DNA from 4 places in the Devosia lacusdianchii genome. Region 1 is predicted to be linked to each of the others. Evidence: riboswitches for the same ligand, from Rfam matches in the RefSeq annotation. Region 1 holds a riboswitch; each other region holds the start of a gene.
The links. Region 1 has a riboswitch for cobalamin ahead of metE (5-methyltetrahydropteroyltriglutamate--homocysteine S-methyltransferase). Riboswitches for the same ligand answer to the same signal wherever they lie in the genome.
Positions count from the first base shown of each region.

Region 2: another riboswitch for cobalamin. It lies ahead of MF606_RS14535 ((2Fe-2S) ferredoxin domain-containing protein); the one in region 1 lies ahead of metE (5-methyltetrahydropteroyltriglutamate--homocysteine S-methyltransferase).
Region 3: another riboswitch for cobalamin. It lies ahead of MF606_RS04085 (CbtB domain-containing protein); the one in region 1 lies ahead of metE (5-methyltetrahydropteroyltriglutamate--homocysteine S-methyltransferase).
Region 4: another riboswitch for cobalamin. It lies ahead of MF606_RS12690 (ATP-binding cassette domain-containing protein); the one in region 1 lies ahead of metE (5-methyltetrahydropteroyltriglutamate--homocysteine S-methyltransferase).

Region 1 covers NZ_CP092483.1:3,893,835-3,899,517, reverse strand. The annotation lists gene MF606_RS19165 (LysR substrate-binding domain-containing protein) at 1-787, shown strand, start outside; gene metE (5-methyltetrahydropteroyltriglutamate--homocysteine S-methyltransferase) at 784-3,033, opposite strand; cobalamin riboswitch at 3,221-3,411, opposite strand; gene MF606_RS19155 (AAA family ATPase) at 3,523-4,077, shown strand; cobalamin riboswitch at 4,155-4,307, shown strand; gene MF606_RS19150 (ribonucleoside-diphosphate reductase subunit alpha) at 4,416-5,683, shown strand, end outside.
Region 2 covers NZ_CP092483.1:2,947,041-2,952,723, forward strand. The annotation lists gene MF606_RS14525 (FecCD family ABC transporter permease) at 1-477, opposite strand, end outside; gene MF606_RS14530 (ABC transporter substrate-binding protein) at 474-1,421, opposite strand; gene MF606_RS14535 ((2Fe-2S) ferredoxin domain-containing protein) at 1,418-2,176, opposite strand; cobalamin riboswitch at 2,277-2,485, opposite strand; partial or broken gene MF606_RS14540 (YnfA family protein) at 2,521-2,804, opposite strand; gene MF606_RS14545 (aminotransferase-like domain-containing protein) at 2,818-4,191, opposite strand; gene MF606_RS14550 (aminotransferase-like domain-containing protein) at 4,357-5,562, shown strand; gene MF606_RS14555 (DMT family transporter) at 5,611-5,683, shown strand, end outside.
Region 3 covers NZ_CP092483.1:830,381-836,063, reverse strand. The annotation lists gene cobN (cobaltochelatase subunit CobN) at 1-313, opposite strand, end outside; gene cobW (cobalamin biosynthesis protein CobW) at 317-1,372, opposite strand; gene MF606_RS04090 (CbtA family protein) at 1,369-2,136, opposite strand; gene MF606_RS04085 (CbtB domain-containing protein) at 2,158-2,343, opposite strand; cobalamin riboswitch at 2,380-2,590, opposite strand; gene MF606_RS04080 (hypothetical protein) at 2,611-3,210, opposite strand; gene MF606_RS04075 (DUF2164 domain-containing protein) at 3,302-3,556, shown strand; gene MF606_RS04070 (DMT family protein) at 3,566-3,922, shown strand; gene zigA (zinc metallochaperone GTPase ZigA) at 3,903-5,111, opposite strand; gene aztD (zinc metallochaperone AztD) at 5,177-5,683, opposite strand, start outside.
Region 4 covers NZ_CP092483.1:2,565,173-2,570,855, forward strand. The annotation lists gene MF606_RS12665 (acyltransferase family protein) at 1-41, shown strand, start outside; gene MF606_RS12670 (head GIN domain-containing protein) at 175-912, shown strand; gene MF606_RS12675 (vWA domain-containing protein) at 975-2,639, opposite strand; gene MF606_RS12680 (hypothetical protein) at 2,845-3,267, shown strand; gene MF606_RS12685 (iron chelate uptake ABC transporter family permease subunit) at 3,272-3,673, opposite strand; gene MF606_RS12690 (ATP-binding cassette domain-containing protein) at 3,589-3,804, opposite strand; cobalamin riboswitch at 4,043-4,258, opposite strand; gene MF606_RS12695 (glycerophosphodiester phosphodiesterase family protein) at 4,335-5,318, shown strand; gene MF606_RS12700 (hypothetical protein) at 5,352-5,683, opposite strand, start outside.

The DNA of each region.
Region 1 (5,683 bases):
TGTGTCCAGCGGGGCCATCAGCCGCCACATCAAGAACCTGGAAGACGAGCTTGGCATCGACCTGTTTCAGCGCGGCAACCGCTCGATGCGGTTGACGCCGGGGGCGGCAGCGTTCGCGGCGACGGTCACCGAGGCTTTTGCCTCGATCAACCGAGGCGCCGAGCATCTGCATACGTCGAGCCAGACCACGCTGATGATCACGGCGCCCGATACGTTCATGCTGCGCTGGCTGGTGCCGCGACTGCAAAGCCTCGAGGCCGCTTTGGGCGGCATTTCGGTGCGACTCACGACCTGGACGCGGGAGATCAACCCGGCCGATCGCTCGATCGACGTCTATATCGGGGTCGGTCCGCTGCGCGATATTCCCGGTATGACGGTGGCGGCGGTGGCGCCGGAAACCTTCGGTCCCGTGGTCAGCCCGATGCTGTTGCGCGGGCGCGAGGTGACGATGGACCTGCTGTGGAGCCTGCCGCGGCTCGATATCCGCTGGCCGCCCGACATGTGGACCAACTGGGCGCGTGAGGCGGGTATCGCGCTGCCGCCGCGCGAAACCATCTGGTACGACGCACTGTCCTTCAGCGTGCAGGCCGCCGAGGCGGGACTTGGCGTCGCCATAGGTCCCGGCCCAGCGATCACCGACGCGCTGCAGCACGGGCGCCTCGTGGCGCCGCTCGGCATGGTGACGCGCGCCGGCAGCTGGTTCCTCGCCTGGCGCGACGATCGCTCGCCGCGGACCATGAGCCTCATCCGCCGCTGGTTCCAGCAGCAGATGTCGCCGGGCGTCTAACGCAGGGCCCTGGCCGTGGCGACGAGGTTGGCGAGCGACGCTTCAACTTCGGGCCAGCCGCGGGTTTTGAGGCCACAGTCGGGGTTGACCCAGAGCTGATCGGCGGGAATGCCATGGGCGGCCTTGCGCATCAGGGCCTCCATGTCCGCTTGGCCGGGCACGCGCGGGGAGTGGATGTCCCAGACGCCGGGGCCGATCTCGTTGGGGTAGCGGAAGTCGCGGAAGGCTTCGAGCAGTTCCATGTCCGAGCGCGAGGTCTCGATCGAGATCACGTCGGCATCCATTTCGGCAATTGATGGCATGATGTCGTTGAACTCGGCATAGCACATGTGGGTGTGGATCTGGGTGTCGTCGGCGACGCCCGAGGCCGAGGCGCGGAAGCAGTCGACGGCCCAGCGCAGATAGACGTCCCAATCGCGCTGGCGCAGAGGCAGGCCCTCGCGCAGGGCCGGTTCGTCGATCTGGATGATGCCGATGCCGGCGGCTTCGAGATCGATGACTTCGTCCCTTATGGCCAGCGCGATCTGGCGGCAGGTTTGCGAGCGTGGCTGGTCGACGCGCACAAAGCTCCATTGCAGGATGGTCACCGGGCCGGTGAGTATGCCCTTCACCGGGCGGTCGGTAAGCGCGGCGGCATAGGCAGACCACCGCACCGTCATCGGGGCGGGACGCGAGACATCGCCATAGATCACCGGCGGCTTGACGCAGCGGCTGCCATAGGACTGGACCCAGCCGTTCTTGGTGAAGGCGAAGCCATCGAGCTGTTCGCCGAAATATTCCACCATGTCGTTGCGCTCGAACTCGCCGTGTACGAGCACGTCGAGGCCGAGGCGTTCCTGGATGCGCACGGCGCGTTCGGTTTCGGCTTCGAGGAAGGCGTCGTAGGCGGCGACGTCAATCCGGCCCTTTTTGAAGGCTGAACGCTGCTCGCGCACTTCGCTGGTCTGCGGAAACGAGCCGATCGTGGTGGTGGGGAATGCCGGCAGCTTGAAGCGATCACGCTGCGCGACGCGCCGCTCTGCGAAGACACTCTTTCGGCTTAGATCGGTCGGCTGGGCGGCGCGATGTGCGACCTCGGGCCGGTGGATGCGCGCCGACTGGCGATGCGAGGCGGCGGCTGCTGCACTGGCGTCGAAGGCGGCCTTGGCCGCGCCGCGGCCACGCTGCATTGCGGTCGAGAGCGCTGCGACTTCGGCGAGCTTCTGGCGCGCGAAGGCGAGCCAGGAGCGTAGTTCGTCGTCGAGGTCGGTTTCGCCATCGAGATCGACCGGGGAGTGGAGCAGTGAACAGGAGGGGGCGATTTCCAGCCGGTCCGGACCGACACTATCCCACGCCTGGTTCACCAGCGCGAAGCGGGCATCGAGGTCGGCCCGCCAGATGTTGCGGCCGTCGATGACGCCAACCGACAGCACTTTGCTGGTGGGTAGCGCCTTGAGCACCGTGGCCAGTTGCTCGGGTGCCCGCACCAGATCGATGTGGAGGCCGGCGACGGGAAGGCTGGCGGCGAGATCGGTGTTATCGAGCAAGGCGCCGAAATAGGTGGCGAGCATGATGCGTGGTGCGACCGGCTGCAGCACTTCATAGGCACGGCGCAGGGCAGCGCGCTGGACGTCGCAGAGATCGAGCGCCAGGATGGGTTCGTCGATCTGCACCCATTCTGCGCCCTCGGCCTTGAGGGCGGCCAGCAGCTCGGCATAGACCGGCAGCACGGCGTCGAGCAGCGAGAGCGGATCGAGCCCATCGTCCTTGGCCTTGCCGAGGCTCAGCCAGGTCACCGGCCCGACCAGGACCGGACGGGTTTCGATGCCCAGTGCCTTGGCCTCGCGGTAGTGATCCAGCGCCTTGCTGGTCGACAGGGCGAAGTGCTGGCCGGCGTAAAATTCGGGGACGATGTAGTGGTAATTGGTGTCGAACCACTTGGTCATCTCCATGGCCGGGGCGGCCGCACTGCCGCGCGCCATGGCGAAATAGAGCTGGTCCGGATCGCTGATGCCGGCAAAGCGCGGCGGAATAGCGCCCAGCGCTGCGATCGTGTCGAGCATGTGGTCGTAGAGCGAAAAGTCGTTCGACGGAATGATGTCGATGCCGGCAGCCTGCTGGAGTTGCCAGTGGCGGGCGCGAAGCTCACGGGCGGCGGCATGCAGGGCAGCGGCGTCGCTGTCGCCCTTCCAGTAGGCTTCGAGGGATTTCTTCAGTTCGCGATGGGCGCCGATGCGCGGGAAGCCGAGATTGGCCGATTTGGTCATGATGGTACCGATGCATGAATGCGCGCCCGCCGGCTGCGCTTGAGGCGGCCACGGTCCGGGCGTCGACAATGGGGATGAGCTAGGGCAGCGTCAGGAGCGACGCATTCGGGTCCCGGGCAAGGGTACGGTGGGCAGCGAGAAGTTCGTCATGGCATGTCCTCGACCAGTCCACCCGACCGGCGTCATGTGAGTGCTCAATCCCAAGGTAGGTCTCCTGGCTTGCGGTTATCGCGGATGCTCGCCTTCCCAGCTTTCGCCAGTGGCTCGATGAGCATCCGTCACCGCCTACAGTTGCGGGGGCAGCTCCGGACTTGGGTTTGAGGCCCGCACCGGATTCCCTGTTATCCCCTTGCGGGGACCATGGGCAGCATCAGCATGCATCGGGCGGGATCGTCCGTCAATCAAGACATAAAGATTTCTTTATATCTCTGCCGCTTGCGAAATGGCGCGGTGGCAATGTAGGGGCAGAGACGAAGGGGCGGTTGGACAATGCGGATCGCGATCACGGGTACTCATGGAACCGGCAAGACGACGCTGGTCGACGACTGGGTCGCGGCCCGTCCGCATTACGAAAGCGTGCCCGAGCCTTATTGGCTGCTGGCTCAGCAAGGCGTGCCGTTTGCCGACGGACCGACTTTGGCTGACCTCGAAGAGCAGCTCGGGCAAAGCTGCTCCCTGATCATGGCCTCTGCCGGGCAGGATGACGTCATTTTCGACCGGTGCCCGCTCGACTTCATCGCCTATCTCGACGTGGTCAGCGCCCAAGAGGGATTTGAGTGGACCCCGAGCGGCAAGCTGCTGGGCCGAATCGAGAAGGCGCTGTCGACGCTCGACGTGCTCGTCTTCCTCCCGGTGTCGCGGCCGGATGAAATCGCGGTCGCAATCGAGTTCCCGAAATTGCGGGCGCGGGTGGATGCGAGGCTCAAGACCATGCTGCGCGATGACGATCTGGGTTTGCTGGAAGATGGCCCGCGCCTCCTCGAAGTAACGGGCACACGGGAGCAGCGCCTGCTGAGTCTCGGAGCCGCGACGGGCGAGGCGTAATCCCCGCTGTCCACAGCCGCATTCACGCTGGTCAAAAATCCTTCACAAGGGATTGACGGGAATCTCGAACGAGCACACTACATATGGTGTGTCGTGGTCGCCCGGTTCGCAAGGACGGGTGATAATAGGGAAGCCGGTGCGAACCAAGTTCTGGTCCGGCGCTGCCCCCGCAACTGTGAGAGACCGCCTCGGCGGCCAAGCCAGATACCTGCCACGACAGGTTAGAACGTCCACGGGCGGGGTGTCCCGGTTGGTCGCAAGCACGAGCTTGGCCGATCGGTCATGCCGTTGCGCGCGCCCCGATCCCGCCGTCCACCTACGGGGTCTTTGGGGGTCCAATGTCGCAAGTCGAAGCTCATCTTCAGTCCGATACCATCTTGCCGTCGGCGTTGGTTGCCGCCGATCGCGCGCCGACTGCCGAGCCTGGCTATTCCATCATCAAGCGCAATGGCGGCACGGTGCCGTTCGATCGCTCCAAGATCGCCGTGGCGCTGACCAAGGCGTTCCTGGCGGTGGAAGGCAACAAGGCGGCCGCCTCGCGGCGGGTGCATGAAATCGTCGAGGAGCTGACCGCGGACGTGTTCGCGGCGCTGAGCCGGCGGGCGAAGGATGGCCGTGTCTTTCACATCGAGGATGTGCAGGACCAGGTCGAGCTGGCGCTGATGCGCGGCGAACACCAGAAGGTCGCCCGGGCCTATGTGCTCTATCGCGAGGAGCATGCGAAGGCCCGCGCTGCCGCCAAGCCGGTCGAGGTCGCTTCGCCTGTCCTGACCATGACCCTGGCCGATGGTACGCGTGCGCCGCTGGACGAGGCGCGCCTCGCCACGGTTGTCGCCGAAGCCTGTGCCGGTCTCGAGGGCACGGCGCCCGACGCCATTCTCGAAGAGACGCGGCGCAACCTTTATGACGGTATCTCGCTCGACGAGCTGGCGCTGGCGCCGATTTTGGCGACCCGCACTTTGGTCGAAACCGAGCCCAATTATGCCTTCGTCTCGGCCCGGCTGCTGCTCGACAAGCTGCGTCGCGAGGCCCTGAGCTTTGTCGCCGGCCGGCCGGAACAAGCGACGCAGGCGGACATGGCGACGCGTTATGCCGAGTATTTTCCGGACTATCTTGCCGTTGGCATCGCGCACGAGCTGATCGATCCGGAGCTGAGCCGCTTCGACGTCAAGCGCATCGCCGCCGCCATCAAGCCGGAGCGCGATACCCAGTTCCAGTATCTGGGCCTGCAGACGCTCTATGACCGCTATTTCCTGCATGTCGAGCGCAATGTGTTCGAGCTGCCGCAGGCCTTCTTCATGCGCGTCGCCATGGGGCTGGCCGTGCGCGAAATCGATCGCGAAGCCCGGGCGATCCAGTTCTACGACCTGCTTTCGAGCTTCGACTTCATGGCCTCGACGCCAACGCTGTTCAATTCGGGCACGCTGCGGCCGCAGCTCAGCTCTTGCTTCCTGACCACGGTCGCTGACGATCTCGACGGCATCTTCAAGGCGGTGAAGGACAATGCGCTGCTGGCCAAGTATTCGGGTGGTCTCGGCAATGACTGGACGCCGGTGCGCGGTCTTGGCGCCCATATCAAGGGTACCAATGGCGAGAGCCAGGGCGT
Region 2 (5,683 bases), 950 kb from region 1:
CACCAGGAACACCAGCACGAACGATACCAGCGCGCCGGCAAACGCCCCCGCCGGCACGGCATAAAGTCCAAGTCCGGCCAATGCCCCGGTGCCCAGCACCAGCACAGCGCCCACCGAGGCCCCCGATGAAATGCCCAGCACATAAGGGTCGGCCAACGGATTGCGCACCACCGCCTGCATGGCCACGCCCACGGCCGCGAGCCCACCGCCGACGAGCGCTGCCAGCAGCACGCGCGGCAGTCGCAGCGTCCAGACGATGCCCTCCTCGGCCGCCGTCCAGTCGCCGGCCGCGCCGGTGATCTTGGCCAGGGTGATACGCCACACCAGGCTGGCGTCCAGCGGCACCGGGCCGATGGTCACCGCCAGCGTCAGCGATAGCGCCAGCGCCAACCCAAGGGCCGCAACGATGAGCGCCACCGGCAGCGCCCGCAAATGCTCCCGCCAGCCGGCGGGAGCATTGAGTGTGTCCGTGGTCACGGGAACAGTTCCGGATAGAATCCGGCCGCCAGCGTCCGCACTGCCTCGGGGTTGCGCACGCCCTCGAAGGCCGAAGGCAGCGGCAGCACCACGAAGCGGTCGTTCTGCACGGCCGGCACACTGGCCAGGGCCGGATTGGCCTTGAGCAGCGCAATCTTGTCGGCGGCGCTCACCTGGCCATAGTCGTTGATCACAATCACCTCGGGCGCCCGCGCCACGGCTTCTTCCCAGCTCACATTGGCCCAGGTTTCGTCCACGTCGGCGAACACGTTGACGCCGCCGGCCAGTTCGATCAGGTGCGTCTGCAATGCCTTGCCTGTCGTGTAGATGGCGTCGGTGCCGCTGTCATAGACCATGACCGTCACTGGCGCGACGCCGGCCGCCTTCACCGTGTCCTGCACCGCGCCGATGTCGGCCTTGATGCTCTCGATCAGCGCATTGGCCTTGGGCTGGATGTCGAAGATCTGCCCCAGCTTGGCAATGTCCTCATAGACCACGTCCATGGTCGCGCCCTTGATCAGCGTACCGGTCACCGCATAGGCGTTGATGCCAAGCTCGCCGAGCTTTTCCACCGGCGCCACCGCCGTGTCGCGATAGGCGCTGAGGCGGCCGAAGGTGAAGTCGGCATTGGTGCCCAGCACCACTTCCAGCGATGGCGACCCGGTGCCATCGGACAGGATCGGGATGGCATCGTACTCGGCCTTGAGGCTGTCGAGCACCGGGTGGTTCATATAGGCGGTGCCGACCATTTTGGGCGCCAGGCCCAGCGCCAGCGCCAGCTCGGTGGTATGCCCGTTGAGCGTCACCATCCGCTCCGGCGCCTGCTCGAATACCAGCGTGGTTTCGCCATTCTGGATGGTCAGCGGGTAGCTGGTCTGCTGCGCCAATACCGGCGCCGAAACGGCCAGCAACAGGCCGGCCGCAAACAGGGTCGTCAACTTCATGGGGTCTCTCCAGATGAAAGGGATGGGGTGTCCAGCGGCGCAACATGCTGGACGATCAGGTCGGGCAGCGCCTCGCCGGCGCCGATGACGGTGGTGACGAAGCGCTCCACCGCCGCGCGGTCGAGCAGGCGGTACCATTCGCCGCGCGGATAGGCGGCCAGCAGTGGCCCCTGGCTGCACGGGTAGAGGCAGCCGGTCGTCGCCACCAGGCACTCCTTGCTGAGGCCGGCAGCGGTCAGTGCTTCAGTGAGCGCAATCTTGAGATTGGGAGCGCCGCGGAAATGGCAGCGCGGCCCGGTGCAGACCAGCAGGTGGTGCTTGAAGGGCGGCGCCTTGTTCCAGCCCGGCTTGCCCAGGCTCGGCTTCTGGTCGGTGATCGCCACCGCACCGTCGGTCCGGTCCACAGCGGCCTGTGCCATGCGTCCAAGCATATCGGCGTCGATCAGATCGTCATCGCCCAGCAGCAACTCGACGCCGTCACCGCGCTCGGCCTTCCAATGCGCCAGCACACCTGGAATCCAGGCCGCCAGGCTCTGCGAAAACGGCAACCCCAGCAGTTGCACCAGTATGCGCCCATGACCCTCATCGGCCAGCTCATCCAGCACCATGCCCAGATGCGGGCCGGTGCCCTCCAGCCGCACCAGCCGCGCCGGCACAGGCGATGCCGCGAGCAGGCCTTCAGCCAGCGCCGCCTGTCGGCCGGCACTCAGATATTGCTGGGATATGCAGAAGACTATTGCGTCAGGTCGAGCCATCTCGCCTTCTCCATAAGGGAGAAGGCCAATTCATCGACCGTGCCACGAAATTCGTGCCAGGTTCCAATCGCGCCCCCTGCCGGGGCACCTCGCCCGGCTACTTGGTCTTGCGCTCTGGCAGGTCTCCTGGCTCGCGGCTCTGGCGCTATCCGCAGCCTTCCCGGTCCCGGTGGACCAGTGGCATGCGCACGGATGGCTCGCCGCTTACAGTTGCGAGGGCAGCCACGGTATTGGCCCCTGATGGGTAATCCGCACCGTGTTCCCTTTTAATCCGCGCGTCCTGGCGGAACCGAAAGCGCGTCACTGGTAGCCGATCGCTTTTCCCCTCGCAAGAGGGCCGTCGGCTAACCGCGCGGCGCGAAGAGGATGATGCCAGCCGCGATCAGCGCCAGCGCGCCGCCGGTAAGGTCCCAGCGATCGGGCACCCGCCCCTCCACTGCCTACGGCCAGGCCAGCGACGCCACGATGTAAACGCCGCCATAGGCCGCAAAGGTTCGCCCGGCATGCTCGGCCGGAGCCAGCGTCAGCAGCTAGGCGAAAGCCACCAGCGCCGGCACGCCCAGAAGGCAAAACACCCGGCAATCTCGGCCAGCGCCGCCCCGGCATAGATCAGCGCCGTACTCACGATTACAGGCACGGCGCTACACCAGCACGTCTTCGTCGGTCGCCAGTATCTCGGCTATGATTTTGAGTCCGCGCTCCAGCATTGGCCGCGTCGGCGGCGCCATGATGCAGAGGCGCACCCCGGCCACCGGCGCCTCCCCCACCTGCACCGCCGTCGGTGGCGTCAGGCGCACCCCGGCCTCGCTGGCGCGCCGCGAAAATTGTTCCGCCCGCAATGCTGTCATCGGCAGCCACACATGTGGCGCCCCGCCAGGCATCGGAACGCTGGCTATGCCCAGCGCGACCTTGGTCAGCGCCAGCCGTTCGGTTGCCTCGGCGCGGATCGCGGCGAGTGCCTCCGCCGCTAGCCCGGTTTCGATCATCGCTATGGCAAGTTCGGCCGCATAAGGCGGCTGACCCCAGCTTTCCGCTCGCAACCGCCGCCGCACGCTCGCAGCCAGCGATGCTGGCGGCGCGATCACCCCCATTCGCACTAACGGGGTCAGGCTCTTGGATAGGCCCGTGACATAGATCACACGGTCAGGCACCAGTTCGCGATAGGTCAGGTTCCCCTTGGCCGCGTAGAACCCATAGATGTCGTCCTCGACGATCATCGCCCCGCGGCGTTCGGCGATGCGGGCCAGAGCCCGGCGCCGCTCCGGCCCCGTCTCGAACCCCAGCGGGTTCTGGCAGACCGGCGTGGTGTAGACGATCCGGGCACCGGTTGCCGCCAAAGCGGCGTCCAGCGCTTCGGGAATGAAGCCCTCGCTGTCATGCGCCACCGGCGACATGGTCATGCCAAGGTTGGTTGCAGCCGCAATGGCACCGGGAAAACTCGCGCTCTCGGTCAGGATGATCGTCCCGGCGATATCACGCAACGCAGCGAAGGCGAGATGCAGCGCCTGCTGCGCACCGTTGCAGAGAAGAATTTCGTCGGCATCAACAGCGGTGCGCGTCTGGCTCAACCACCCAGCCATGATGCGCCGTTGCCGCGCCGTCCCGCTGTGATCCTCATAGCCACCGAGGACGAGGCGGAGCGCATGCGTGTTGGCCAATTCCGTCGCCTCGGCCAGTCTCTGCGCACTGATGACCGGCGGCGGTGCGTTGATCGCCAGGTCGATGATACCACCATCGTCCTCGCCCACAGCCGAACCGAGCACGAACGTCCCGCGTCCGATTTCTCCCCGAACCACGCCACGCGCGCTAAGCGCATCGATAGCGCGGGTCACGCTGCCGATGGATACGGAAAACTGCTGCGCCAGCTGCCGGTGCGTCGGCAGGCGCGCCCCAGTCCGATAGCGCCCCTCGGCAATGGCCATCTCGACTGCGCTGGCCAGCCGCTCGTGCAGCGGCTGGCCATTGTCAGGCAGGTTCAACATTGTATCGCTAACGGCAGAAATTGTATCACTCATGAGCGAAGCCTTACGCTGAATGACACTGATTGTCCAACGCTCCATTAGGCCCCAAACAAGCTCCGGCCGGCGCCATCAGGCCAAGTCACATCCAATTATGTCAATACTATTGACATAACAATGATTGCCTGTTTGTATCACTCGTATCATTGCATGGTGAGACAAATGACGCCATCGGAATTTCGCCTCTCGTCCCGCGCCCAATCGATGAAGGCTTCGGAAATCCGCGAGCTGCTGAAGCTGGTGGGCAAACCGTCGATGATCTCGTTCGCGGGCGGCATACCCGATCCCGGCCTGTTCAATGTCGGCCTGTTTCAGGATGCCTGGCGTCACGCCTTCGGTGGCCCATCCATCGCCCGCGAGGCGCTGCAATATTCGACCACCGAGGGCTATGCGCCGCTGCGCCAATGGCTGGCCGACCACATGCGCAAGCTCGGCGTGCCCGCGACCGCGGAAAACATCCTCATCACCTCAGGTTCGCAGCAGGGGTTGGACCTCGTGGGCAAGCTGCTGCTCGACAAGGCCAGCAAGGTCATCACCGCGCGCCCGACCTATCTCGGCGCCCTGCAGGCCTTCTCCGCCCTCGAGCCGCAATTCGTTCCCCTCGAAGCACCGCAGCCGACCGGCCCCGATGCAGCCCGGCTGATCTACCTGGTCCCCGATTTCGCCAACCCAACCGGCCAGACCATGAGCCGGTCGGCACGCCAGAACGCCCTCGATCAGGCCAAAGTGCTCAACGCCGTGATCGTCGAGGACGCCGCCTATTCGTCCTTGCGCTATGACGGCGAAGACCTGCCCGCCATCGCCGCACTCGATGCCGCCGAGGCCGGCTCGATCGATGCCACACGCACGCTCTACTGCGGCACCTTCTCCAAGACGCTGTCGCCCGGACTACGGATCGGCTGGATCTGCGGCCCGGCAACCCTCATCCGCAAACTGGCCATGCTGAAGCAGGGCGCCGACCTGCACACCGCGAGCTTCAACCAGATGGTGATGCACCAGGTCGCCGAAATGGGCTTCGATAGCCAGCTCGAACGCATTCGCTCCGTTTACCGGGTCAGGCGCGATGCCATGCTTGCGGCGCTTGATCACCATGCCCCGCCCGGCCTGCGCTGGAAGAAGCCGGAGGGTGGCATGTTCATCTGGCTCGAACTGCCCGACCACATCGATGCTTATGTGCTGCTGGAGCAGGCCATCCGCCAGGACATTGCCTTCGTCCCCGGCGGCGCATTCTTCCCCGACGGCGCCGGTCGCAACACCATGCGGCTGAGCTTCTCACTGAGCGACGAAGCCCAGATCGAGGTCGGCATCTTCAAGCTCTGCAGCCTCATCGGCCAGCAGGCCATGGCCAAGGCGGTCAATGTGTACTGAGAAAGCCCGTGGTAAGGTTTCGATCCCACCATCGAATCGGACCTTCCCATGACCTCCGGCACCGAGCGGCTTAATCCGCTGCATCTGCTGGCCGCCTTCGGTACGGGCGGCCTGCTGACCC
Region 3 (5,683 bases), 1.3 Mb from region 1:
TGTTGGCGCAGAGGGCGATCAGTTCGTCGACGCCGTACTGGAAATAGGCAGCGCCGCCGATGAGGCGGAGGACGACCAGACCCGCATGGGCGACCGTCTTTTCCAACCAGAGATCGACCGAGAGATTGTTGGAGAGGCGCAATGTGTTGGCGAGACGGAGTTCGGCCTCCCCTGCCCGATCGGCGGCGCCTGCCAGCATGGCCAGTTCGCTATCGGCGGACGAGGCAAAGACCAGCGCCCCGGGGCGCTGGTTGAGGTCGATGGCTTCGCCTTCTTGCTGGATGGCGCCGGCCTGGGCGGAGAGGAGGTGCATAAGCTAGGCAGCGACCGCCATTGCCCGCTGCAGGCTGGCCGTGATGGCAGCATGGTCGAGTGGGCTTTCGCCGATCACCACAAGCGCGGTTTCGCGAACCTCGCCGTCTTTCCATGGGCGGTCGAAATAGGCGGTGACGCGCGGACCGACGGCCTGGATGGCGAGGCGGGCGGCGGCGCCCGGGACGGCGGCGAAACCCTTGAGACGCAGCACGTCGTGGTCGCGGATGGTCTGCTCGATTATGGCGAGCAGGTCGTCCTTGCCTGATATGGCTGGGATGCGCAGCGAGAAGCTGTCGAAATCGTCGTGCTCGTGGGTTTCGCCGCCGTGTTCGAGCTCATGATGGCTGGGGCGGTTGGCGATGTCGTCTTCGCTGCTCATGCCCATGCCGAGCAAGGCGGTGATGTCGACATGGCCGTTGTGAGCATGGACCACGCCGACGCCGGGGCGCAGCTCTGCCCGGATATTCTGCTCCACCTTGGCGAGGGTCGCCGCATCCACAAGGTCCGCCTTGTTGATCACGACGAGATCGGCCGAGGAAAGCTGGTCCTCGAACAGTTCGCCGAGGGGCGTCTCGTGATCGAGCATTTCGTCCTGGCGGCGCAGGGCGTCGACCGCGGCTTCGTCGGAGGCGAAGCGGCCTTCCGCGAGCGCCGAAGCGTCGGCGACGGTGACGACGCCATCAATGGTCACCTGCGCCTTGATCTCGGGCCAGTTGAAGGCGCGGATGAGGGGCTGCGGCAAAGCGAGGCCCGAGGTTTCGATGACGATGTGATCGAATTTTTCGGGGCGGGCGAGCAGAGCCTGCATGGTGGGGATGAACTCGTCGGCCACGGTGCAGCAAATGCAGCCGTTGGAGAGTTCGACCATGTCCTCTTCCCGGCAGGTCTCGTCGCCGCAGCCGGCGAGGATATCCTTATCGACGCCCAGGTCGCCGAACTCGTTGATGATCAGCGCAATGCGCTTGCCCTTGGGGGCATGAGCCAGCAGGTGGCGCACGAGAGTGGTCTTGCCGGCGCCGAGAAAGCCGGTGATGACGGTGGTCGGGATCTTGGTCATGCGGTGGCTCCTGCAGGGGTGGTGGCACGGCTGGTGGCGAAGAGGTCGTTGAGCTTGCCGAAGACCACGCCAAGGATCAGCCAGAACACCAGCGAGGTGCCCAGGGTAACGGCGGCGAATTCGGTGGCGAGGTGGGCCGGCACGGCGCTCGATTCGTCGGGCGCGGCGGGTGCGCCGATGATGTGCGGCACAGCGACGAGCGCGATGGCGACAGCGATGGCCCAGCTGGCGCGGGTCTTGGCGAGAAGGATGAAGGCGGCGCCGGTGGCAAGGGCCGTACCGATCCACCAGGCCTGGCGCCCGACGAGGTCGGCGGCCGGCATGCCAGGCAGTTCGGGCGGCAGCCCATAGGCGGGGGCCAGCGCGAAAGTCACGAAGCCGGCGACGCCCCAGAAGAAGCCATTGCCGAAGGTGATGGGGATATTGGCGAACATGGAGACGGCGCCGATGACCAATGCGAAGCCAGCGGCGGCGAGCACGGTAGCGAGCGAGGTATAGGCCGTGCGCTCGAAACCATCCTGCGGCGCCCATTCCTCGGGTTCGGCGGCGGCGGTGGCAACGGCGTCATGCTCATGCTCTGGCATGCCGGCGGCGTGCTCGTGATCGGCAGCGACGGCCGCCTCACCGTGGCTATGACTGCCTTCACCCTCGAAGGTCTCAGCGTGAAGAATAAGCGGCGTGACGCGGAAATGCTGGAGGCCTGCGGTGACCAGGCCAGCACAAAGCGCTGCGAGAAGCGCAGCGGCAAACAAATTGCGGATCATGATTTTTCTCTCGCGCTCTGCCTAGTGGCAGGGGAAACCCATAGCGTGGCGGGTATCGTGCGCGCCGTTATGCAGGCGGAAATCGCCAGCAAAACCGGTGCCAACCAGGAGGGTCAGACCGAGAACGAGCGCCAGCGAACCGGCGATGAGGCGTTGAGAGATCGAGAGCGACTGGATGCCAGTCGAGGTTTTTGTCGTCGTATTCATGGCGGCACCCTCCGTGCGCGGAATAGATGAGCTTGACGCTCGGTTCGGGTGCCGGCAGGTCTCCTGGCTCGCGGTGGAGATAGCGCCCTCGCCTTCCCGGCTTGCGCCAGTGGCGTGATGAGGGCACGCACCGCTTACAGTTGCGGGGGCAGCCACGGTTTAGGCCCCTGATGGGTAATCCGCACCGTGTTCCCTTTTGATCCCCTTGCCACTACGGACGCGGGGAACCAACACGGGTCCAGAGTTACGCCTGCGAGGGGGTGGCGGTCAATCGCGGAAATCGGGGTGGGGATAGCCGATGGAAAGCGTATCCACCCGCACATCCATCAGGTCGAGCAAAGGGTCGGTCGACTTCACCTCAACGTCCCCATTGACCGGCATGGTGTCGACACCTTCGAGATTGGCGTGCGGGAAGAGGCCGACGGACAGGTGGCAGCCGCCGGGTAGGTTCGACAAAGCGCCGGTCCGGAAGCTGGCAAAGCCGCCATAGTCCCAACCGAAGCCGTTAAACGTAAATGCCTCGCCATTGATCGCTTCGAGTTCAGCCAGCGTCGTGCCGATATGAACGCCGCCATGGGCAAGGGCTTTGCTGGGTAGCTCGATATTGCCGGGATCGCGCAGATTGTCCTCGTCCCACCAGACGAACTGCAGGGCCTTGCGGGGATCGCCTGGAAAGACCGTAGTCGCCAGCATCTCGGTGCCCTCGGGGCCGGGCACGATGCCGGTTTCGACATTGTCGGCACCATAGATCTCGATGAGCCGGGCTTCGGAGCTATCGATGGCAAAGGCGCCTTCGCAGGCGATCTCCTCGGCGAAAGCCGGAGCCGTCAGGGCGAGTGCTACGAAAAAGGTCGCGCGGGCAAGCATGATTTCTCCTCCGATGACCAAGTTTGCGCTACCGCACGGTCATCCGCAATCAGCGACTCGCGATATGAACCAGAGCTGAAGGAGAGCAGCCATGAAACCCATCAAGTTCAGCCGTGAGGAAACCAAGGCGATCGTCGATGAGATCCGGGACTATTTCCGCAACGAACTCGACCAGGATATCGGCGCCATTCCGGCGGAAATGCTGATGATGTTCTTCGTCGACAAGATGGGGGCTTATTTCTACAACCGCGGCCTCTACGACGCGCAGGCGCTGATCCGCGAGCGGATGGATAGCCTGACCGACGACATTTTCGGGCTGGAACAACCGACCAAGCATCTGCGCTAGGAGGCGTCCTTGGGCTTCAACTTTGCCACACTGGCTCCGATTGGACTGCTGCTCGCGTCCAACGTCTTCATGACCTTTGCCTGGTATGGCCATCTCAAGTGGCCGACATCGGCGCTGTGGGCGGCGGTGCTGATCAGCTGGGGCATCGCCTTCTTCGAATATTGGCTGGCGGTCCCGGCGAACCGGATCGGCGAGGCGGTGTACTCGCCGTCCGAGCTCAAGACGATTCAGGAAGTCATTTCGTTGAGCGTGTTCGCGGTTTTCACCGTGTTCTATTTCGGCGAGAAGCTGACGGTGAACCACGGGGTGGGGTTTGCCCTCATCGCTCTCGGCGCGTTCTTCATCTTCAAGGGGCCGCTGAAGTAGGCCCCCAGGCCGGGAACGGGTCAGGCAGGCGGGCCCAGTTGTCCGGGTGGAAGCTGTTGGCGGGCACAAGGCAGGCGTCAAGGTCACGGCGAATGGCATGCTCGTCCATCGGATCGAGGCCGATAAAGACGATCTCCTGACGGCGATCACCCCAAACGGGATCGAGGTAGGGCGTCATCGAGCGGCGCCAATCGGCGTCGTCGGGCCAGCGCTGCTTGGGGACGGCCGCCCACCAGAGTCCGCGGCGCTGGGTGCGCACCAGCGCGCCGGCCTGGCTGATTTCGCCAACGTAATGCGGCCGGGTCGCCAGCCAGAAGAAACCCTTGGCGCGGACGACACCTGCCCATGAGCTCTTGATGAACTTGTCGAGCAAGGCCGGATTGAACGGACGGCGGGCGCGGTAGACAAAGGAGCGGATGCCGTATTCGAGGGTTTCGGGCACGTGATCGGAAAAGCCGTTCAGTTCCTTGAACCAGAGCGGATTGGCCTCGGCCGCTTCGAGGTTGAAAAGGCCGGTATCGAGCACGGCATCGAGCGGCACTTCAGCGAAGTCGGTTTCGATGATGCGGGCGACCGGGTTGAGCGCCTTGATGATCTGGCGGGCCGTCTCGCGATCTTGCGGCGTGGCGGTCGAGACCTTGTTGAGCACGATGACGTCAGCGAACTCGATCTGCTCGACCAAGAGGTCAACCAAAGCGCGCTCATCGTTTTCACCCATGGTCTCGCCGCGATCGCGCAGAAAATCTGACGAGGCGTAGTCTTTGAGCAGGTTGGCGCAATCGACCACGGTCACCATGGTATCGAGCCGGGTGATATCGGAGAGCGACACGCCGCGCTCATCGCGGAAATCGAAGGTGGTCGCGACCGGCAGCGGCTCGGAAATGCCGGTGGATTCGATCAGCAGGTAATCGAAGCGGCCGTCGCGGGCGAGCCGGGTCACCTCCTGCAGCAGGTCGTCGCGCAGGGTGCAGCAGATGCAGCCATTGGACATTTCCACCAGGGTTTCTTCGGTACGGCTGAGGTTGGCGCCGCCCTCGCGGACCAAAGCGGCGTCGATATTGACCTCGCTCATGTCATTGACGATGACGGCGACGCGGCGGCCCTCGCGGTTGTTCAGGATGTGATTGAGGAGCGTGGTCTTGCCGGCGCCGAGGAAGCCGGAAAGCACCGTGACCGGTAGCTTTGTCATGAAAGTCGCCTTGGGGCTGAAAGGTGAGCGGTGTCCGGCAAGGCCGGACGCCTCGATGCGTGCAATCAGTGCGCGATCATCTCGCCGACAATGTCTTCGGCGCTGAGTTCCGAGGGGTAGTAAGTCGGCCAGTTGGTCAGCTCTTCAAGGAGGGCAGCGCGATCATCGCCCCAGTAGAGGTGATAGTGGTCTGCATCCTGCGGCGCGATGGCGTGGTCACTGAACTGGATGAACTGCGGTGCCGCGTCAGCGCCCTCGGTCTTGGCGAAGATGAAGCGCACCCCACGATTGCCCTTTTCGTAGGTGAGGACTTCGTAGCCGTCATATGCATAACTGGCTGCCGCAGGCTCGCCCTCGCCATAGAAGGTGACGGTATCACCGGCAATGGTGATGCGATTGACGTCCGTCTGGTAGCCCACAGTGTAATAGGACGTGTATTCCTCGGCCGTCTTGGTGCCGGCTTCAGCCTTGTGTTCCATCACCGGGGCCAGCGTTCCATCGAGCAGCAGCGGGTAAATCGACTGCCAGTCGCCAGCCCAGTCCGCAAGGGCGCGGTCGGCAATCTGGCTGTC
Region 4 (5,683 bases), 1.3 Mb from region 1:
GCCTTGGCCGCCGCCGCGCATTGCCCGCAACGGCTGGCTAAGGGTAGCAATCAGCCCCTGCACATAGGGCACACGCGTGTGCCTAACAACCACGCGCGGACTATATTTTCACGTTCTCTTGAGCGCCGCTGCGCCATGCCCAATATGCCTGTAACCAATCAAGGGAGCTAAATCATGCGGACCATGAAGACGCTGGCACTGGCAACCGCCCTCGGCCTGACGCTGACCGGGGCGGCACTGGCCGAAAGTCGGAACTTCGACGTCAAAGACTTCGACAGGATAGACATCTCGACCGGTATCGATGCCGTCGTCACGATCGGCGACCGCTTTGCCGTCAGCGCCGACTCCGCCAGCGCCGATGCGCTGCAGAATCTGCGTGTCGACGTCTCCGGAGGCGTGCTCAAGGCCAGTTTCGACCAGAGTTTCCTCGACTTCATCATCAGCGGCGGCCTGGTCGGCATGCTGCTGAGCAACGGCAATGCCATCACTGTCGATATCACCATGCCGGCAGTCGCTGGCATTTCGACCAGTTCGGGTGCCGATGTTAGGGCAAGCGGTCTGAAATCGAACAAGCTCGATCTAGACGCCTCAAGCGGCTCGGACATTACCCTGAGCCAGGCAGCCCTGGGGGCGGTAAGAGCCAGCGCGTCGAGCGGCGCGAACATGGAATTGTCGGGCACCTGCGAAACCATCGACGCCGAGGCCTCCAGCGGCTCAGGCATTAGCGCCGGCGACCTGGTATGCGAAAACGCGACCGTCGAAGTCTCCAGCGGCGCTGATATCGAGGTGCATGCCACCGGGACACTGAAAGCCGAAGCGTCGAGCGGCGGGGATGTCGATGTGGCCGGCCGGCCGACACGAACCGATTTCGAATCTTCGAGCGGCGGCGACGTCTCGTTCGAAGAGGAGTAAGCCGGTCCACGCCAACAAAAAGGGCGCCCCACGCGGGCGCCCTTCGCATTCGTAGCGGCGGCTTACTTCGACTTGCCTGCCGGCACGATCGCTATCTCGCTGCGTTCGCCACCGACGATGGTGATCGGGGTTTCCTGATCAAGACTGATGATCAGGTAGTCCCCGGCAGCCAGCGTCGTACTGAAGTCCGGCCCGTAGCCATAGTCGAAGGATTTGCGGTTACCGGCAATATCGGCCTTGGCCGAGACCAGCTCCACATAGTCGTCACCCGGCGTGGTGACCGCGAGAACGCCTGCGTCGAGAATAACCGGAACGTCCGTCAGTTCACCCGTCTTGACGGTGAACGGCACCTCCCCCGATGCACCGCCCAGGTCATATGTCGCAACATAGTCACCGGGCGGCAGTTCGAAGCTGAGGTCGCCGCCATACTGGTAGGCGACCGACTTCCGCGAACCATCCAGCGCCTTCTTGGCCTCCAGAACCTCGATGAATATGTCGGCCTCGATGGGGCTGCCTTCGACGTAGAACGAGGCGACCTTGGCCAGGCCCACACCAACGATCACGTCCTCGTCGATGGTCTCGCCGGCCTTGGCGTCATAGGTGCGGGTCACCTTGGCCTCGCCAATCGAAACGTCGACCTCAATGGCGCCAGCCGGCACGACGACGTCGATATCGCCATATTGCGTGGTCACGTACTCGTTCGCGTGGCGGATTTCGGTCGCCGCGTCGTCATCCACCGGAGCGCCTTCGCTTGGCATGGGATGCAGCTTGAGGATGGTGCCGTTGATGACGAAGTGCGGCGTCGCGACCTTGCCAGCCACGATGGTCACCGGCTGCGACGAGGTCGCGTAGCCCAGCGTGGCGCTCAATATGTAGTCGCCCGGCTCCAGTGCGCCCTCAAAGGTCGAGTAGTAGTTCGTGCCGACATATTCGCCCGCCGTGCCATCGGCAGCGACGGTGTGCCATTCCCAAACCAGATCGGCATCCTCGTCGACAATGTCCGGACCGCCTTCGGACAACGAAGCCGTGGGCTTAAGGTTGTAGTCGGCAACAGGCTCGGGCGCCGGGGCCGGCTCGGGTTCTGGTTCAGGTTCGACCTGCGCGACCTCGGCAACCGTCGAGCTCAGCGCATCGACCAGGGCTGCTCCGTCATTGGCCGGCAGATACTTGCCGCCGGTGTTTTCGGCGAGGCAGGCAACCTGTTGGCCCTCTTCGTCGGAAAGGCCAAAGCCCAGCACGTGGGTGGTGAAATCCACACCTTGAGATTCAAGCTCGGAGGCCAGGGCGCACGGATCGACCTCGCAGGTTTCGAGCCCATCGGTAATCAGGATGACCGTCGCTTTTTCCTCGGTGAAGCGCAGATCTTCCGCGGCTAGCCGCACTGCGTCCGAAATTGGCGTCATGCCCTTGGGATTGATCGCGTCGGCGGCGGCGACAATCGCCGAGCCGGTGCCCGTTGCCGGCTCAACCAGCATTTCGATATCGGCGCAATTGCCCTTTTCGCGGTGCCCATAGGTCATGAAACCCAGCTCAAGATCATCCGGCAGAGTAGCCAGCACCGAGGCCAGGGTTTCGCGCGCAATGGTGATGCGCGCCTTGCCATCGATCTGAGCCCACATCGAGCCAGACCCATCAAGCACGATAATGGCGCGTTCGGCGGCAACCGCCGGCAGCGCCATGCCCAGGGCTGCGACCGCCCCAAGCACAAGATTACGGATGATCCGCATAGAATTGCCCTCCAACAACACCAGCCCCGTTATCGAGGACTGCGTATAAGCGCGCAATTCAAATCATGCCTCAGATGACGCCTGGATGAACACTGCATTCAGCGCGAGTTATGACTTACGGGCGATTTTGTGGTCGGATTCCAAAATGCCACTATCAGGTCGTAGCAAGAGCCCATCATTCGCTGACTTGAGGATATTCCCGCCGATGGCGCCGATCGTGGAACTGTTGGGAGCGCGCTATGGCGACCTCCCCAAAATGCGGCAACTCGCCGGGCTTTCGCTCCAATTGGAGGTGATCGGGGACCAGAGCTATGTGTCGCTGCCCGAGGCCGGAATTTCGTTGGTATTGCCTGATGGCGTCATGGTGTCAGCGGTGCAGGTCCACGGGAGTACGTCAGGTTTCAGCCAGTTCGCTGGGGAGTTGCCCCATGGCATAGACTTCTCAATGGGACGCGAACACGCTCGCGCGCTTCTTGGCGACCCGGACAGCGAGGGTGAAGCACGGAACCTTCCTCTGCTCGGGTTGAAACCAGCATGGGACAGCTTCCTGATGGACGGCTATCGGCTGCACCTCGAGTACACGATCGACACAACTAGCATCCAGCTCGTTTCAATCATGCCAAGGTAGGCCGCTATTCGGCCCCGGTCTGGCGCCAGCGCATTAGTCCGATGAAGAACAATCCGCCGATAATGCCGGTCAGTATTCCGATGGGCATATCCTGCGGTGGAATCAGGATACGCGTAACAATGGCGGCTAGAACGAGGAAGATGGCGCCAACCAGCGCCGATAGCGGGAGCACCCGTCGGTAGTCGCCGCCGACGGCGCGTTGCGGCGACGCTTCAAAGGTAACACCGCGGTTACAGCTCTGGACCGGGACGCGATAGCCGGCGGCCAGGGCCGTGCTGGTAGCGGTCGCGGCCAAGGCAATGGCGGAGACACGATGCGGCGTCAGCCCAAGTTCGACGATCTCGGCGACACTGAGCCCGAAATCCGACGCCTGCTCCTGCAGAACCGTGGCAACGCGCCGCGCCACCGATTTGCCGACAGCGTCCAGATGTCGTCGCCGTCCAGAAGCACGAGACCGCTGCTGGGCCGGTGATAGCGATAGAGGCAGCGCAGCAGGCTCGATTTGCCTGCTCCATTCGGGCCGACCAACGCCAGCATCTCCCCTGGCTCGACGCTGAGCGACAGCGGCCCGATAATGGGCTACCCCGGGATCGCACCCCAGGTCAGGCCCTTGATGTCGAGGCGCGCCGGCCGATCACCGGTGAAGCCATCAGCCGTAGACTTGCCGTGTGCCATCGCTGGCTCCGCCGTATGGCGAGAGGTCACGGGCGATCCGAGCAGCGATTATGCGACAGCAACTGGTCATCATCGTCTCCCGCGGCACACCTCGGCCGGGTTAAAAGGAATGATGACGGCAAGTCTCCTGGCTTGCGGGTCGCTGCGGCTCCGGCCCTTCCCAGCCTTTCGGCCAGTGGTTCATCCCGGTGTCGCTATCCGCTCACAGTTGCGGGGGCAGCCACGGTATTGCGCCCTGATGGGTACGTCGCACCGTGTTCCCTTTTAATCCCGCCGCCCGAGTTGGGTGGCAAGAACCATCGGCGTGCGTGATGCGCGATTTTCGTCGGCAAGGCAAGGCGCCTCATTTCAACCCAAATGGCGCTGGAGCCTTCATTGGCTCGGAGGGAATCATGAGGCGTTGGCTGGGACGGACGCTGCTGGCATTGCTGGTGCTGGCGGCAGGGATTTACGTGTTCAACGCGAGCTGGCGGGTATCTCCGCCAAGCGATCCCCAGATCACGCTGATCGCGCATCGCGGCGTCCACCAGACCTTCGACCGCAGCGGGCTCGAAAACGACACCTGCACGGCCGAGCGCATCGGTCCGCCGGAGCACGGCTTCATCGAGAACACGATTCCCTCCATGCAAGCTGCCTTTGCCGCAGGCGCTGATATCGTCGAGCTCGACGTGCACTCGACCACCGATGGCCAGCTCGCCGTGCTGCATGACTGGACCATCGATTGCCGCACCGAAGGAACAGGCGAAACCCGCAGCCACGAGATGGCCTATCTCAAGTCGCTCGACGTCGGCTACGGCTACACCGCCGATGGTGGCGCCAGCTACCCGTTGCGCGGCACCGGCGTGGGGCAGATTCCCGAACTGAAGGAAGTGCTGTCGGCGATGCCTGACGGACGCTTCCTGATCAACTTCAAGAGCCGCGAGGCGCGCGAGGGCGACATGCTGGCCAGGGTGCTCAGCGACAATCCGGAGTGGCGTCAGGCAGTGTGGGGCGCCTATGGCGGCGACGAACCGACCTATCGCGCCGCAAACCAGATCGATGGGCTCGCTGTCTGGTCACGGCGCGGGCTGGTCGACTGCCTCGTGCAATATGGCGGGCTTGGCTGGACGGGTTACATGCCGCAGGCCTGTCGCAACACCAAGGTGATGGTGCCGCTCAACGTGGCGCCCTGGCTGTGGGGTTGGCCCAACCTGTTCCTCGAACGCATGCGCAACGCCGGCAGCGAGGTGATCCTGCTCGGGCCATACGAGTCAGGCGATCCCGGCGCCGCCGGCATCGATACGGTGGAACAGCTGGCGCAACTGCCCACTAGTTTCGATGGCTACCTGTGGACCAACAAGATTGAGATCATCGCCCCGGTGCTGACCGCGCAATAGCGGCCAAAGCCTGCCGGCGTCTGAGATCGGCCTCTATCCCGCAATTTTCGCCCGGCGATGCACGAAATAGGCACCGGCTTGGCCGCTATAGCCGAAATAGACAGCACCGAGCACTGCCGCGATGTGAGCGATGCGGCTGCCGGTGATGATCCAGGTCACCGGATCAGCCTTGGTCGCAAAGGCCAGAACATTGCCACCGCCGATAAGCCAGCTCGCCGGTTCCATGATCAGCGAAAAAGTTCCGAGCCCACCGTAAAGCAGGGTCAGGGCATGGCGGGCAATGTTCGAGCCACGCATCATCAACGTAGCGAGCACGGCGAGCAGCGCAAAGGCCGACAGACGGATAGTCAATTCCGCGCCGCTAT